DNA from 3 places in the Neobacillus sp. SAB-20_R2A genome. Region 2 is predicted to be linked to each of the others. Evidence: predicted binding sites of a transcription regulator. Region 2 holds the regulator's gene; each other region holds the start of a gene.
What was found. The regulator Rex, encoded in region 2, represses fermentation and respiration genes when NADH is low (regulators of the CRP and FNR family bind a similar motif). The targets are predictions, from matches to a motif close to TTGTGAAATATTTCACAA.

Region 1 (4,759 bases), 720 kb from region 2:
ACCATGGACATGAACAATTGCTTGATTACTCGGCCACAAAAGGAGCAATCGTCACCTTTACTCGTTCGTTAGCCCTTTCATTGGCGAAGCAGGGAATCCGCGTAAACGGGGTTGCCCCTGGTCCAATCTGGACTCCGCTTATTCCATCGACCTTTACGGCGGACCAGGTCGCCACCTTCGGATCAGATACTCCAATGGGGCGTGCCGGGCAGCCTCATGAACTGGCGCCAAGCTATGTTTTCTTAGCCTCAGAGGATTCGTCCTATATGAGCGGGCAAATGGTTCATGTTAATGGTGGGACGATTATTAACGGGTAGGATTGGAGGATTAGCCATACCTAGTGCGCTATTTAAAAAAGCCACTCGGCCTCTTTTTCGGGGCCGAGTGGGCTTTATGATCTCTTCATAAGACCACTTAATATCGTTTTACATGGCTGGGTGGTCTTATGAAGCTTTTATAAGACCACTCGATACTGTTTTTCTTAGCTGTGTGGTCTTATAAGCCCTTTATAAGACCACTTGATATCGTTTTACATAGCTGGATGGTCTTATAAGCCCTTTATAAGACTACTTGATACCGTTTTTCATAGCTGAGTGGTCTTATGAATCCTTTTATAAGACCACTTGATATCGTTTTACATGGCTGGGTGGTCTTATGAAGATATTATAAGACCACTAAATACAGATTCTCATAGCTGGGTGGTCTTATAAACCATTTATAAGACCACAAAATACTGTTTTTCATGGCCTGATGGTCTTATGAAACCTTTATAAAACCAAAAGGTACCCTTTTTTACAGCTACATGGTTTTATGATCTTTTATACGATCACTCTATCCTATTTTCTTCACTATTTTGTCCTTATAATTCCTTCTGTAACTGGATATCAACCCATCTTCGCCCTCGAAGCAGCCGGCTGATACTTTCTCATCGGTCCAAATTCAAGAACTTCTTGCAGATAAAGGTTACCTTTTGGACTTGTCCGCTTAAGCAATTCCATCAAATATGTAATATCGTCCATCGCTCTATGTGTTTGATAGTTTGTGATTTCATGTGCTTCCAAAAGGGTAATCAGCTTGCCATTTGGAAAGCCATACTGTTTCCAAGGCACATTCCTCATCGTGCAAAACCACTGCAAGTCATTCACTTCTGGATACATGTGGTAAAGGAAACTGCGGTCAAAGGAAGCATTGTGGGCAAAAACAGAATCAGCACGTTGGAAATAGGTTTTAACTTTTACATCATGAAAGCTTTTGCCCTGAACCAAATCATATGGTATGCCATGAACGCGAAAAGCCCTATCATAATTTTTGCGTGCGGAACTCGAAAGCGGCTCTCGTAAAAAGGAGTCTTCCTCCAAAATTTCTAATATTTCACCGCTTTCCGTACAGTAAGAAAATAACTTCAGGGCCAGTTCAATAACCTCATCAGTAGTCGGTCCCAGCCCCGTAGTTTCCACATCCAGCATTAATCCTAATTTCGCCTGTCTTTGCAAAGTGATCATTCCTTAAATCGAAAATTTCCTTTATTATACCAGATTCCCTTCACCCATCCCATAGCTTAAAAATTTCCACGCTGCTCTAATCCAACCATAAACGCTCTTATGACAATTTCCAGACTTTCATCCAAATCCAAAGACATCTTGAATCCACCTCTTTGCTCTAGGGACGAGAATCCGTGCAGGACACTTCGCAGTCCCCTTACAGCATGGATGGCGAGATCACCTTCGAGGTGAAAAGCCTGCAGGACCCGGACGGAAAGGTCGACTATTTTTGCCCCCGCCTGCTGGACATCAACATCCTCCGGATCCGGTGCAAGCAAGGTGGCCTCATAGATTCCAGGATGTCTCCTGGCAAAGCTTACATATGCCTTACTAATCGATAGCAGTGCATCGGTTCCTGACACCCCGATAGCTGCCTGGGCCAATTCATCATACAACATGTTGAGTCCATAGATAGCCAGCTTTTTCCTTAATCCTGGCAGTCCATCGAAATGATTATATAGAGAAGGCGGGCGAATGTTCAGCTCTTTTGCCAGATTTGCCAAGGTAACCTCCTGCATGCCATATTGGTCGGCAAGGTCCCCTGCCACTTCCAGTATCGCGGATAATTCAAGTCCAACTTTCGGTCTAGCCATTTTAGTGCTCCTTTTTTCTTAATTTCTGTTCGAATTTATTGATAGCCATCGCCATGACTGCAACTGGGTTTTCTACCATTTCCCCGTGTCCGACAGCAAGTAAACTTGGGTTTAATTCAGCCAGTTTTCTAGCACTTTTCAGAGCGGTTTGTTTGCTCCACGTACCGAACGCGGGAAATGGAAACAGTGGTCTTATATCCCCTGCAACCGCTATGCCTCCTCTTGTCTGGAAGGCGTCACCTGCTACTAAAGCCTTCGTCCGCAAATCAAGAAATGACATCGACCCAGGTGTATGGCCCGGTGATTCAACCACCCTTAAGTGTCCAAGCTCATCCCCTTCCTTCAATAATACACTGGCTCTAGTTTTCAATTTCTTCGGCACACCGCCTTTAATCGGGGTCTGATCTTCATGGGAATCTAGGGAACGGTCACCGCACATTAATCGGTTATCTCTCACCGAAATATAAACAGGGACGTCCGGCAGTCTTTCCTTTAACAAATCCAGAGCTCCCACATGATCCTCATGGGCATGGGTTAAAACAATCTTTGTAATAGGTTTTCCAATTCTCTCGGCAGCCTGCAATATTCCCTTTGCACTAAACCCTAAGGCCGCATCAATTAGGGTTAAACCGTCGTCTTCTTCCACTAAATAGCAATTCACCGGAAACAAATTCGCCATTAACGTTACCTGATACAAATATCCCTTCTTGATCATTCTCATTATGACCAACCCCTTAACTAATATCATTAGTTTTATTTTAACTAATAACATTAGTTAAATCAAGATGTTTATTGAAAAATTTTCCTATATTATTTTCCCTTCCAGTATGTAACAAATTGTTCAAAGCTTTTTTACGGATATGTGAATTAGTGAACAAAAAACTCTCAATTCAAACTAAATTTGATATATTAACAGTGTAGAAATTATTTAAAACTTATAAACCTTTTAAGGAGATGTTTCAAATGTTTGCACGTTGGTTGAGAGAAAACAAAATTGCCGCTGGAATATTAACCGTCTTACGTCTCTATCTTGGATATTCTTGGTTCACTGCAGGTTTTCACAAAATAACTGGAGGTTTTGATGCAGCTGGGTTTCTGAAAGGTGTGACTGCTAACCCAGTAAAAGGCCCGGATGGTGCCGTTGTTTATGGCTGGTATGTGGAATTCTTAAAAGGCTTTGCCCTTCCTAACGTTGATATCTTTAACTTTATCGTTCCTTGGGGAGAAGTTTTAGTCGGCTTGGGGTTAATGTTAGGCTGCTTAACTACTGCCGCTGCATTCTTTGCCTTAGTGATGAACTTTGCGTTCTTCCTTGCAGGAACTGTATCTCACATTCCTACTGACATTTTCCTTGGCGTGATTATCTTAGCTGCAGGTTACAATGCTGGCCGCATTGGTCTTGACCGTTGGGTTGTTCCATTCTTCCGTAAAACTGTTTTAAAAGCAAACGATCCGGTTAAACTAAACGCTTAACAAAAAATCGCCTCAGTTCCAGCCGAACTGAGGCGATTTTTATTTTGTTCTGCCCAAACTTCTTCCGGCCTGAGATCAGTCGATTTCGGCCTCCAGCATTTCCAATTTGGTCATGTAACAAAGTGTTCAAAGCTTTTTTACGGATATGTGAATTAGCTTCCACAAAGCGCTCAATTCAAGTTTTATTTGCTATATTAACAGTGTAGAAATTATTTAAAATTTATAAATTTTTTAAAGGAGATGTTTCATATGTTTGCAACATGGTTAAGAGAAAATAAAATTGCCGCTGGAATTTTAACCGTCTTACGTTTATATCTCGGATATTCTTGGTTCACTGCAGGTTTTCATAAAATAACTGGAGGTTTTGATGCAGCTGGATTTCTGAAAGGTGTGACTGCTAACCCAGTAAAAGGCCCGGATGGTGCCGTTGTTTATGGCTGGTATGTGGAATTCTTGAAAGGCTTTGCCCTTCCTAACGTTGATATCTTTAACTTTATCGTTCCTTGGGGAGAAGTTTTAGTCGGCTTAGGTTTAATGTTAGGCTGCTTGACAACTGCCGCTGCATTCTTTGCCTTAGTGATGAACTTTGCGTTCTTCCTTGCAGGAACAGTATCTCACATTCCTACTGACATTTTCCTTGGCGTGATGATCTTAGCTGCAGGCTACAACGCCGGTCACTTCGGTTTAGACCGCTGGGTTGTTCCATTCTTCCGTAAAGCAGTAATCAAAGGAAAAGAACCTATTAAACAAACCGCTTAACAACCATTAATCGCCTCAGTTCCAGCCGAACTGAGGCGATTTTATTTCGTTCTGCCCGAATTCTTTTCAGCCTGAGATCAGTCAATTTCGGCCTCCAGCATTTCCAATATCGTCATGTAACAAAGTGTTCAAAGCTTTTTGACCGATATGTGAATTAGCCACCAAAAAGCGCTCAACTCCAATTTGATTTGCTATATTAAGAGTGTAGAAAAGAAATTATTTAAAACTTATAAACCTTTTAAGGAGTTGTTTCAAATGCTTAACAAATGGTTAAGAGAAAACAAAATTGCCGCTGGTATTTTAACTGTCTTACGTTTATATCTTGGGTATTCTTGGTTTACCGCAGGTTTTCATAAGTTAACAGGAGGATTCGACGCCGCAGGATTTTTAAAA
Region 2 (4,759 bases):
TTCTGCAGCAAGACAAGTTCACGCAGATTAAATAACTTTTTCCTAACTTCAATTGGATGGTCCGATTTAATTCCTGGATTCAGCGGCTTATCCAGTTGCAAGAAAAGATTATAGATTTTGAATGCCCCCGCCATCGTTCGCTCAGCGGCATGCTGGATTCGTTTCAACTTGCTTGCTGCGAGTGGATAGTCTTTTACCTTCTTTCCAAAAACACTTCGGAAATCACTGTACAAGTTTGCCTCCCGAGAGGCCCTCAGCATAAACCCGGCACAGGCAATCCCAATTTCCAGTCTCGACAAGGTCAATACAATTCCGACTGCAACTGCAATCCCCTTATCCTTTGGACCGATTGGATAGGCACGCGCCCCCTTATATTGAATCTCCCCAGTTGGCAGCTCGGCTGTTCCCAGCTTCCATTTGATCCGATTAATCTCGTACCCGTTGCGTTTCTCCTTCTCCTTATCCCCCGGAAGCCAGGATGGTACGATAAATGTCGAAACTTTGTCAGTTCCCGATATTTTTGCCGTCACCACAGAATAATCGGCATGAGCCGCAGAACAGAAAAACTTATTCCCATACAAACGATAATATTTTCCTTCCGGAACCGCCTCCAAAACATTAGCCGGCAAATCAGAACCACCCTGGATTTCTGTCATAAATTGAGCGCCAATGGCAAATTCGCCGTTTAGCCCTTCTTTTGTATGATGTAATATATCTTGAAGTTCTGGATATTCTTCATCCGGAAATTGGTCAAGCAAAGCCACTAAACCATGTGTACATGTCAGCGGACAGGTCACTCCTGCCTCACCCAGCTGATGGATCAGCATTCTTTTCACAAAGCTTTCCCAAGGTGTCATGTTACTGGAAAAAAGACCTTCTTGGAAAATTTCATTCTCTAATTGATGAACTTCTTGAGGACGAACAATCCGGTCAATCCGATGATTAAAAGCATCAAAGTGAAGCATATAGGGGCGGACTTCCGGTCTGGCAATTCTTTCGGCTAACCGGTTCCATTTTGCAGATACTATTCGTGAAAAGGATAATAGTTTTTCGTGGATTTGGCTGTGCTGAGAACCCGTAAATTTCTTGACCGCTTTTTGTAAAAAAGGTTCATCACGGTACCAATCAAGGTTGTCACGTTTTTCGAGAAATTCATCAAAGCTGTAAGAATTTTTTCCTCCTGCTTCTGTCTCTTGGGAAACAAGCTTCATAAAAACGCCACTCTCCTCATGAATGATAATTCATAATTTTCAATTTAATTTTAAATGTAAGGATATGGAAGCGTCAAATATAAGCAGAAAAACAAAAAAGAGGCTGAATAATTCAGACCTCTTCATTATTGGTGCGCCCTTCTATAACGGTATTGGTTCCACTGAAAATGAATAAAGCATCCGATGCAAAAACCTAGAATGGCCACAAAGGCAGCCACCGCGACAAGAATCGTGACCACATAGCCAACACCATTCCATCCCAGCAGGAATCCTACAAATCCAATTCCCAAACACGATACGGCAATTTTTTGATTAAATTGCTGCTGCTCCCAATCCTCAGGGATATAAGCCTTTGGGTCCTTTCTTAAAAATAGTTTTGCTATTTGCATAATCGGATTAAATCCGAATAAAAGACCAGACATACCGGCAACAAATGGCACTAACAAAAACCATTCCTGTCCGGATAACCATGTTAACACAACACTTAAAACAATTGTCCACTGGTTTATTTTCACGAGCGGACGTGGGATTGAACGAACTGTTTCTGTCATTTTAATCCCAACCTTTCCTATTGGATTACAATAATTACTTGTGTAATCATTTTACCCGCTTCAACTCCCTTTGTATAGTGATCTGTTTAGGAAAAATGTTTCAAAACGAAAAATGGGCCTCTCACCATTTTGGCGAGAAGCCCATTGATTATTTATTCTTCTACTTCGTCGTTTGGATAATGCTTTAAAAAGTAAACAAGTGATTGCAGCTCCACCGCCAGGTCAATATGATGCACGCGAATCGATGAAGGTACATTCAGTCTTGCTGGAGTAAAATTTAAAACCCCTTTTACGTTCGTTTTCACAAGTTTATCTGTGATTTGCTGAGCAACCGGAGCAGGCACCGTCAAAATCGCCACCGAAATATTTTCATCGATCAAATACTGTTCTATATCGTCCATCGAATAAACGGGAACATCGCCTATCGAACCGCCAATTTTTCCGGGGTCCACATCGAAGGCGCAAGCGATTTTTGTATTATTATTTTTTAAAAAATTGTAGTGTAAAAAGGCTGTGCCGAGGTTACCCACCCCGATTAACGCTACCTTTGTTAATTCATCTTGATCAAGAGTTTTTCGGAAAAACGATAACAAATAGGTTACGTTATAGCCGTACCCCTTTTTCCCAAGGGCCCCGAAATAAGAGAAATCCCTGCGAATAGTGGCCGAGTCCACCTTTACTGCTTCACTCAATTCTGCAGATGACACCCTCTGCTTGCCAGAAGAATGAAGGTTTTGTAAAAATCGATAATATAAGGGCAGACGCTTTGCTGTTGCCTGTGGTATTTTCATCGTTTCATTGGACATATTTCTCCCACCCTTCAATTTTAATGGATATATTAGATTTCTCTTCTAAAATCACCGTTTTTGCCGCCGGTTTTTTCCACCAGAAAGGTTGGTCCAATCACCATCCCTTTATCAACTGCCTTACACATATCATAGACGGTCAGGGCACAAACAGAGGCGGCTGTTAGCGCTTCCATCTCAACCCCCGTACTGCCTTTGGTTTTAACTGATGCAGTTATATGCAGTGTATACTGTTCCTGCCCGGCCTGCTCCCACGAAAAACTAATATTGATACCTGTTAATGGAATCGGGTGGCACATTGGAATGATATCCCATGTCTTTTTCGCTGCCATCACTGCAGCAATCTGGGCAACTGCTAAGACATCGCCCTTTTTCATTTCGTGGTTTGTGATTTTTTCATAAATTTCAGTGCTTACTGTTATGCTAGACTGGGCAATTGCCGTACGTGCCGTTTCCGGCTTATCGCTGACATCGACCATCTTGGCCCGGCCTTCTTCATTAAAATGAGTAAATTCAGCCATAAAAAAAATCCTCCTACAAAAAATAATACAATATTTTTATGTCCATGTGTGTGAAACTTTGAACTATCAGTATATTTTTTTATAATACCATTAAAAACTTCACTTCATTGCCGACATTCGGGTAATACGGTAAACTAGTCGTAAGGTAATAGAGGTGAAAAAAATGATTTTATTACAGGTTAACCAACTACAAAAATATTATGGTGCTGAACTTATTTTATCGAATATAAAACTGGAATTACAAACCCGTGACCGTGTTGCCCTTGTTGGACGCAATGGAGCGGGGAAATCAACGTTATTGAAAATCATCGCCGGCGAAATGGGCCATGACGGCGGGGAAATCATCAAACCAAAGGATGTTACCGTTGGTTATTTGGCGCAAAATACGGGTTTGGAGTCCAATTTGTCCATTTGGGAGGAAATGCTGACGGTTTTTGAGAACCTGCAGGCGATGGAAAAATCGCTCCGGAAGCTGGAGAAGCAAATGGCCGATCCTGCTGTTTTCGGGGACCCAGGAAAATACGAGCGGGTATTAAAGGAATATGATGAATTGCAAATAAAGTTTAAAGAGCAAGGCGGCTATCAGTATGAAGCCGATATCCGCTCTGTATTGCATGGGTTAAATTTTTCCGATACTACGTTAATGATTTCAAGTCTAAGCGGCGGACAAAAAACGCGTCTTGCGCTAGGCAAACTATTGCTGACAAGACCTGATATTTTAATTTTGGACGAGCCAACCAACCATTTGGATATCGAAACCCTTTCCTGGCTGGAGCAATATCTGCAGGGCTATGATGGCGCAATTTTAATTGTTTCGCATGACCGCTATTTTTTGGATAAAGTGGTTACAGAGGTGTATGAACTATCACGCCGCCTGATTCAGCGATTCACCGGTAATTATAGCACTTATCTTGAGCAGAAAGCTGCCAATTATGAACGCGACATGAAGCTTTATGAAAAGCAGCAGGAGGAAATTGCCGCGTTAAAGGATTTCATCCAGCGCAACATCGCACGGGCCACTACTACTAAGAGAGCGCAAAGCCGTCGGAAGAAGCTTGAAAAGATGGAAGTCATGGACCGCCCATCAGGGGATGAAAAATCCGCTTCCTTCTCATTTGAAATTGAGCGGCAAAGCGGCAATGATGTACTGACTGTTGATTCTCTTGCTGTCGGCTATGATGGAGAGAAGGTTTCCGAGGATATTTCCTTTCGTGTGTATAAAGGCGACAGCATTGCCCTTGTCGGCCCTAACGGAATCGGGAAGTCGACACTTTTAAAAACAATTATTAAAAAGCTTCCCGCTTTGGCTGGAACTATTCAATACGGAACCAATTTGTCCATCGGGTATTACGATCAGGAACAAGCCAACCTAACCTCCAATAAACGGGTCTTAAACGAACTATGGGATGAATATCCACTAAAACCGGAAAAGGAAATCCGTACAGTGCTTGGGAATTTCTTATTTTCCGGTGACGATGTGCTTAAAAACGTTTTGTCATTAAGTGGCGGCGAAAAAGCCCGCCTAGCCCTTGCTAAGCTAATGCTCGAGAAAGCAAATTTATTAATATTGGACGAACCTACCAACCATTTGGATTTGGACAGCAAGGAAGTACTTGAGAATGCCTTAATTGATTATCCAGGTACTATTTTGTTTGTCTCACACGACCGTT
Region 3 (4,759 bases), 1.3 Mb from region 2:
GGGACAATTGAAAACCGCGACGAAGCGATTAACATGATTGTGGAACTCGAAAAAGAACATGACCATGCCGGCGCCATATTGAAAGAGCTTCGGATGATTACCGGCGACTTTACACCGCCGCTTGATGCCTGTGGTACGTACCGGCTAGTCTATAGCCGTTTAGAAGAACTCGAAGGACTAACCTTTATGCATGTTCATTTGGAAAATAACATTCTGTTCCCTAGATATATCTAAGAAGAACAAAACAGCCTGTGATTGCAGGCTGTTTTCTTTCGTTTGCGGTTTGTTTACCCGCCGATATAGGACATTTCGATTTTTTTACGATTTTTGTTTGTTTCGGCCGTTCTTTCATCCGAATATCTATCATTTCGACCGTTCCAAATCTCCGCAATTCTTCCAAAAAGTTGTTCATCAGATGCGCCGTTTCTCATGAAATTACGAAGATCATGGCCGTTACCGTTAAATAAACAAGTAAAAATCTGGCCATTCGCAGAAAGACGTGCACGGGTACAGCTGGAACAGAACGATTCCGAGACGGAGGTAATAAAACCAACATTGACATCGGTACCTTTATAGCGATAATGCTTAGCAACTTCACCAAAGTAAGCAGGGTCAACTGGTTCCAATTCAAATTCCGCCTTTAGCATTTCGTAAATTTCCTTTTTCGTCACAACATCATCCATTTTCCAGCCATTGGTGGAGCCAACATCCATATATTCAATATACCGGAGCTCCAGCCCTTTTTCTTTACAGAATTTAGCCATTGGAATAATGTCTTGGTCGTTTAAACCCTTTTTGACAACCATATTTAATTTAACGCCTAATCCTGCATCTTTAGCGGCTTGAATTCCTTCTAGAACAGGACCGGTCCCAATTCCCCTGCCATTAATTTTGCCAAATAATTCATCTTCAAGACTATCCAGGCTGATATTCACTCGCTTCAAGCCTGCTTCCTTCAATTTCGCAGCCAATTTAGGAAGAAGAACGCCATTTGTTGTTAAGCCAATATCACTAAGGCCTTCAATGGCGGCTAGCTTTTCAATGAGAATCGGTAAATCCCTTCTTAACAGCGGCTCACCGCCTGTCAAGCGGATCTTTTTCACGCCTAACTGCACGAAGATTTTTCCTAACCGTTCAATTTCCTCATAGGTCAGGAGGGCACTCCTTGGCAGAAATTCAAAATCCGGCCCAAATTGATCGGCTGGCATACAGTATTGACAACGAAAATTACATCTATCAATAACGGAAATTCTTAAATCCCTTAATGGTCTATTAAATTTATCTGTAATGATTGTTTTTTCCATTTAATCAACTCCAATAAATAAAGAAGCTCATTTTATACCATTGTAACAGATGAATTTAAAAAATACTGTTACTTTCTTCACTATCCATATTTCCCTGAAAAAAATTGTCCAGTTTTCACTATATTGTCATTGTTTACTACTTCTACGTGGCTAATCTTGATATAAAATGTTACTAACGAATCCAAGTTATTTATATAGAAATATAGTATAGGGGTGGAGAAAAATGATTACGACAATGAAACCAACTCATTCAATTGAAATAAAAGAACTGCTTAAATTTGCTGATCGGAAGTTTAAAAGCGAACGGGGAAGATTTCTATTTCAGGAAGGGATGCTCGCTGATGAATTATATGTCATCATTTCCGGTAAAATTCAAATCAGCAAAATTACAGCAGACGGGCGGGAGCTGTCATTAAGAATTTGCGGAGAAAACGATATTTGCGGAGAATTAACCCTTTTCACTGATAGTCCAAAATATTTATTAAGTGCCAAGGTTCTTGAAGAAGGTGAAATCGCGGCAATAAAAAAAGAAGTACTTGAAAGTGAAATTTTCCAAAACAGTAAGCTAGCCTTTGAATTTATGAAGTGGATGAGCGATCACTTCCGCAAAACGCAGACAAAATTCCGCGATCTTGTCCTAAACGGAAAGCGCGGCGCCTTATTTTCAACCTTAATCCGGATGACCAATAGCTATGGGGTACCAAAAAGTGATGGAATATTAATCGACCTGCCGTTGACCAATCAAGAGCTGGCAAATTTCTGCGGCACTTCACGGGAAAGTACAAACCGTATCTTAAGTGAACTGAAGCGTGATAACATCATTTCCATTAAACGAGGTAAAATTACCGTCCTGGATTTGCAATACTTAAAAGATGAAATTGGCTGTGAAAATTGTTCCACTGTTTATTGCAGCATTGAATAGTTATTGAGAGAGGCAATCGAAAATCGATTGCCTCTATAAATTTATTGTGTCTGTTTTTCTCTTAAAGCCTTAGGAATATAAACACAGAATGGTTCACTTTCTAAATAATCCCCAGTCATGGCGTATGCCCTTGATCTTGAGCCGCCGCAAACATGTCGGAATTCGCAGACACCGCATTTCCCTTTAAATCCATCTGGGTTTCTAAGTGCCTTAAAGATTGGCGACTCGCGGTAAATTTCCGCCAGAGGGGTTTCCCTAATATTTCCGGCCTTAACCGGAAGCAGGCCGCTCGGATAGACATCCCCAATATGGGATATAAACACAAAACCATTGCCGTCGTTTACACCCTTTGGTGCACGGCCCAGACCATCAATTGAGCCCGTTAAGCCTTTTTCTGTCAACGCAGATAAATAGCTGATTTCCTCTGTCTTTTCTTTGGCTTCACGCATTTTTTGCTGGATTACCACACGGCGGTAATGCATCGCCTCCGTGGTTTTAATATCAAAAGGAACCCGCTTGCTTAGATCATAGAGCCATCTTAGCACCTTTTCATGCTCCACAGGCGATATCATATCAGATGCCTGTCCCCTTCCGGTCGGAACAAGGAAAAAGACACTCCACAGAACACATTTTAATTCTTCAACCAATTTCGCCATTTCATCAAGATGTTCATAATTATATCTGGATACTACGGTATTAATCTGAATCGGCATTTCTAGTTCATGTAAATATTTAATTCGTTCCATTGTTAAGTCAAAAGAGCCCGCTGTCCCGCGAAAATGGTCATGAATCTCAGCAGTAGGACCATCAAGGCTGAACGCCCAACGAGAAAGTCCGACTTCTTTAGCCTTACGCATCGCATCAATTGTTACGTTAGGAGTAGCGCTTGGTGTCATCGAAACACGTACCCCTTTTGAGACTGCGTATTTGGTAATTTCAAAAATATCCTCTCTCATAAGCGGATCTCCGCCGGTAAATACAAGAAGCGGATTATTCATTTCATATATCTGATCAATCAAATGCTTGCCTTCTTCAAGCGTAAGTTCTCGAGGGTCCCTCGTATACTGGGCATCTGCGCGGCAGTGCAAACATTTTAATTGACAAGCTCGAGTTAATTCCCATATCACAATAAACGGATCTTTATTAAAGTCTCGGCTAAAATCCATCTTGAAACACCTCCTATAAAACGGCTAGTTCAAACTAAATAGCCCTATTACTTCGTATTATAATGGTGTTTATGTTTGAAAAAAGTGAACTTCCTCACAAACCTTTTTCATTATATGGACGATTTGTGAATGAAAAAAACAGCAGAGCGAAAAGCTCTGCTGTTTTATGAGATGGTTAAAACTTCGTATTTGGAGGCAAGCTCAACAAAGTCAGCCATTCCGCTTATTTTGCCAACTGTCAATTTTTCACTAACACCGTAGTGGTCGGCACAGGTTTTACACGCAAAAATGTTAACACCCTTATCCTCCAACTCTTTTAAATGAACGGATACAAAGGAATCCTCAGTCAACGTGAATACCCCACTGTTCATGCAAAAAACAGCTGCTGGGAGTTCCTCTCTTTGTTTTAAAACAGTAAAGAAAGTCTCTAAAACATTCTCTCCTAAAACCTGGTCGCCTTTGCCCAACTGATTTGAACTAACTAAAATGACTTTATTTTTCATCCTGCGGATGGTCCCTTAACGAATTCCCAGTGCAATTTTTGCATAACGGGACATCATGTCCTTATTCCAAGGAGGATTCCAGACGATATTGACATCGACATCCTTGACTTCCGGAATATCAGACAATGCTCTTTTCACCTGATCAACAATTGTTCCGGCTAGTGGGCAGCCCATTGCTGTTAATGTCATTGTAACCGTCAGTTTTCCCTCGTCGTCCATTTCAGTATTATATATTAAACCTAAATTGACGATATCGACGCCAAGCTCAGGGTCAATAACAAGCTCAAGGGCGCCCATTATATTTTCTTTTAAATCTTCATTCATTTTATCTTCACTCCTGTTCAGTTTTATTGTAACCATTATAACAAAAGGTATTTCGAAAACCAGTATAGCGCGTTTCAGAAACATTTGAAGTGAATTTTTTTACAGTTTAAATATAAATTGATAACATATTGATAATAGAAACAAATACTGCCAAAGAGAGGTTTCAAATGACAGAAAGACATTTAATCGCATTGGACTTAGACGGAACTTTATTAAAAGATGATAAAACGATTTCGGAAAAAACGAAGAAAGTTTTAAAAAAAGCAAGAGAAGATGGCCATATCGTGATGATCGCCACTGGGAGGCCATATCGTTCCAGCGAAATGTATTATCGAGAGTTGGATTTAGATACCCCGATCGTTAATTTCAATGGGGCTTTCATGCATCATCCCCGGAACCCGAAATGGGGCTTTTTCCATGAGCCGCTTGATATCCATGTTGCAAAAGATATTGTCGAGGCGTGCCGCAGCTTTCATTTTCATAATATCATCGCTGAAGTAATGGATGATGTCTATTTTCATTATCATGACCAAAAGCTGA

Region 1: V5M37_RS04860 (DoxX family membrane protein) is a predicted target of Rex. The motif match lies at 2,995-3,012, and genes of this name have one in related genera.
Region 3: V5M37_RS07815 (TIGR04053 family radical SAM/SPASM domain-containing protein) is a predicted target of Rex. The motif match lies at 3,475-3,492, and genes of this name have one in related genera.

Annotation. Positions count from the first base shown of each region.
Region 1 is NZ_CP145895.1:974,374-979,132, reverse strand. It holds gene V5M37_RS04880 (SDR family oxidoreductase) at 1-317, shown strand, start outside; gene V5M37_RS04875 (exonuclease domain-containing protein) at 885-1,493, opposite strand; gene V5M37_RS04870 (WHG domain-containing protein) at 1,559-2,134, opposite strand; gene V5M37_RS04865 (MBL fold metallo-hydrolase) at 2,136-2,855, opposite strand; gene V5M37_RS04860 (DoxX family membrane protein) at 3,098-3,607, shown strand; gene V5M37_RS04855 (DoxX family protein) at 3,857-4,366, shown strand; gene V5M37_RS04850 (DoxX family protein) at 4,622-4,759, shown strand, end outside.
Region 2 is NZ_CP145895.1:251,501-256,259, reverse strand. It holds gene V5M37_RS01415 (acyl-CoA dehydrogenase family protein) at 1-1,211, opposite strand, end outside; gene V5M37_RS01410 (DUF4395 domain-containing protein) at 1,337-1,762, opposite strand; gene V5M37_RS01405 (redox-sensing transcriptional repressor Rex) at 1,915-2,568, opposite strand; gene moaC (cyclic pyranopterin monophosphate synthase MoaC) at 2,601-3,089, opposite strand; gene V5M37_RS01395 (ABC-F family ATP-binding cassette domain-containing protein) at 3,253-4,759, shown strand, end outside.
Region 3 is NZ_CP145895.1:1,570,470-1,575,228, reverse strand. It holds gene ric (iron-sulfur cluster repair di-iron protein) at 1-234, shown strand, start outside; gene moaA (GTP 3',8-cyclase MoaA) at 288-1,304, opposite strand; gene V5M37_RS07820 (Crp/Fnr family transcriptional regulator) at 1,528-2,226, shown strand; gene V5M37_RS07815 (TIGR04053 family radical SAM/SPASM domain-containing protein) at 2,268-3,392, opposite strand; gene V5M37_RS07810 (DsrE family protein) at 3,557-3,895, opposite strand; gene V5M37_RS07805 (metal-sulfur cluster assembly factor) at 3,911-4,219, opposite strand; gene V5M37_RS07800 (Cof-type HAD-IIB family hydrolase) at 4,387-4,759, shown strand, end outside.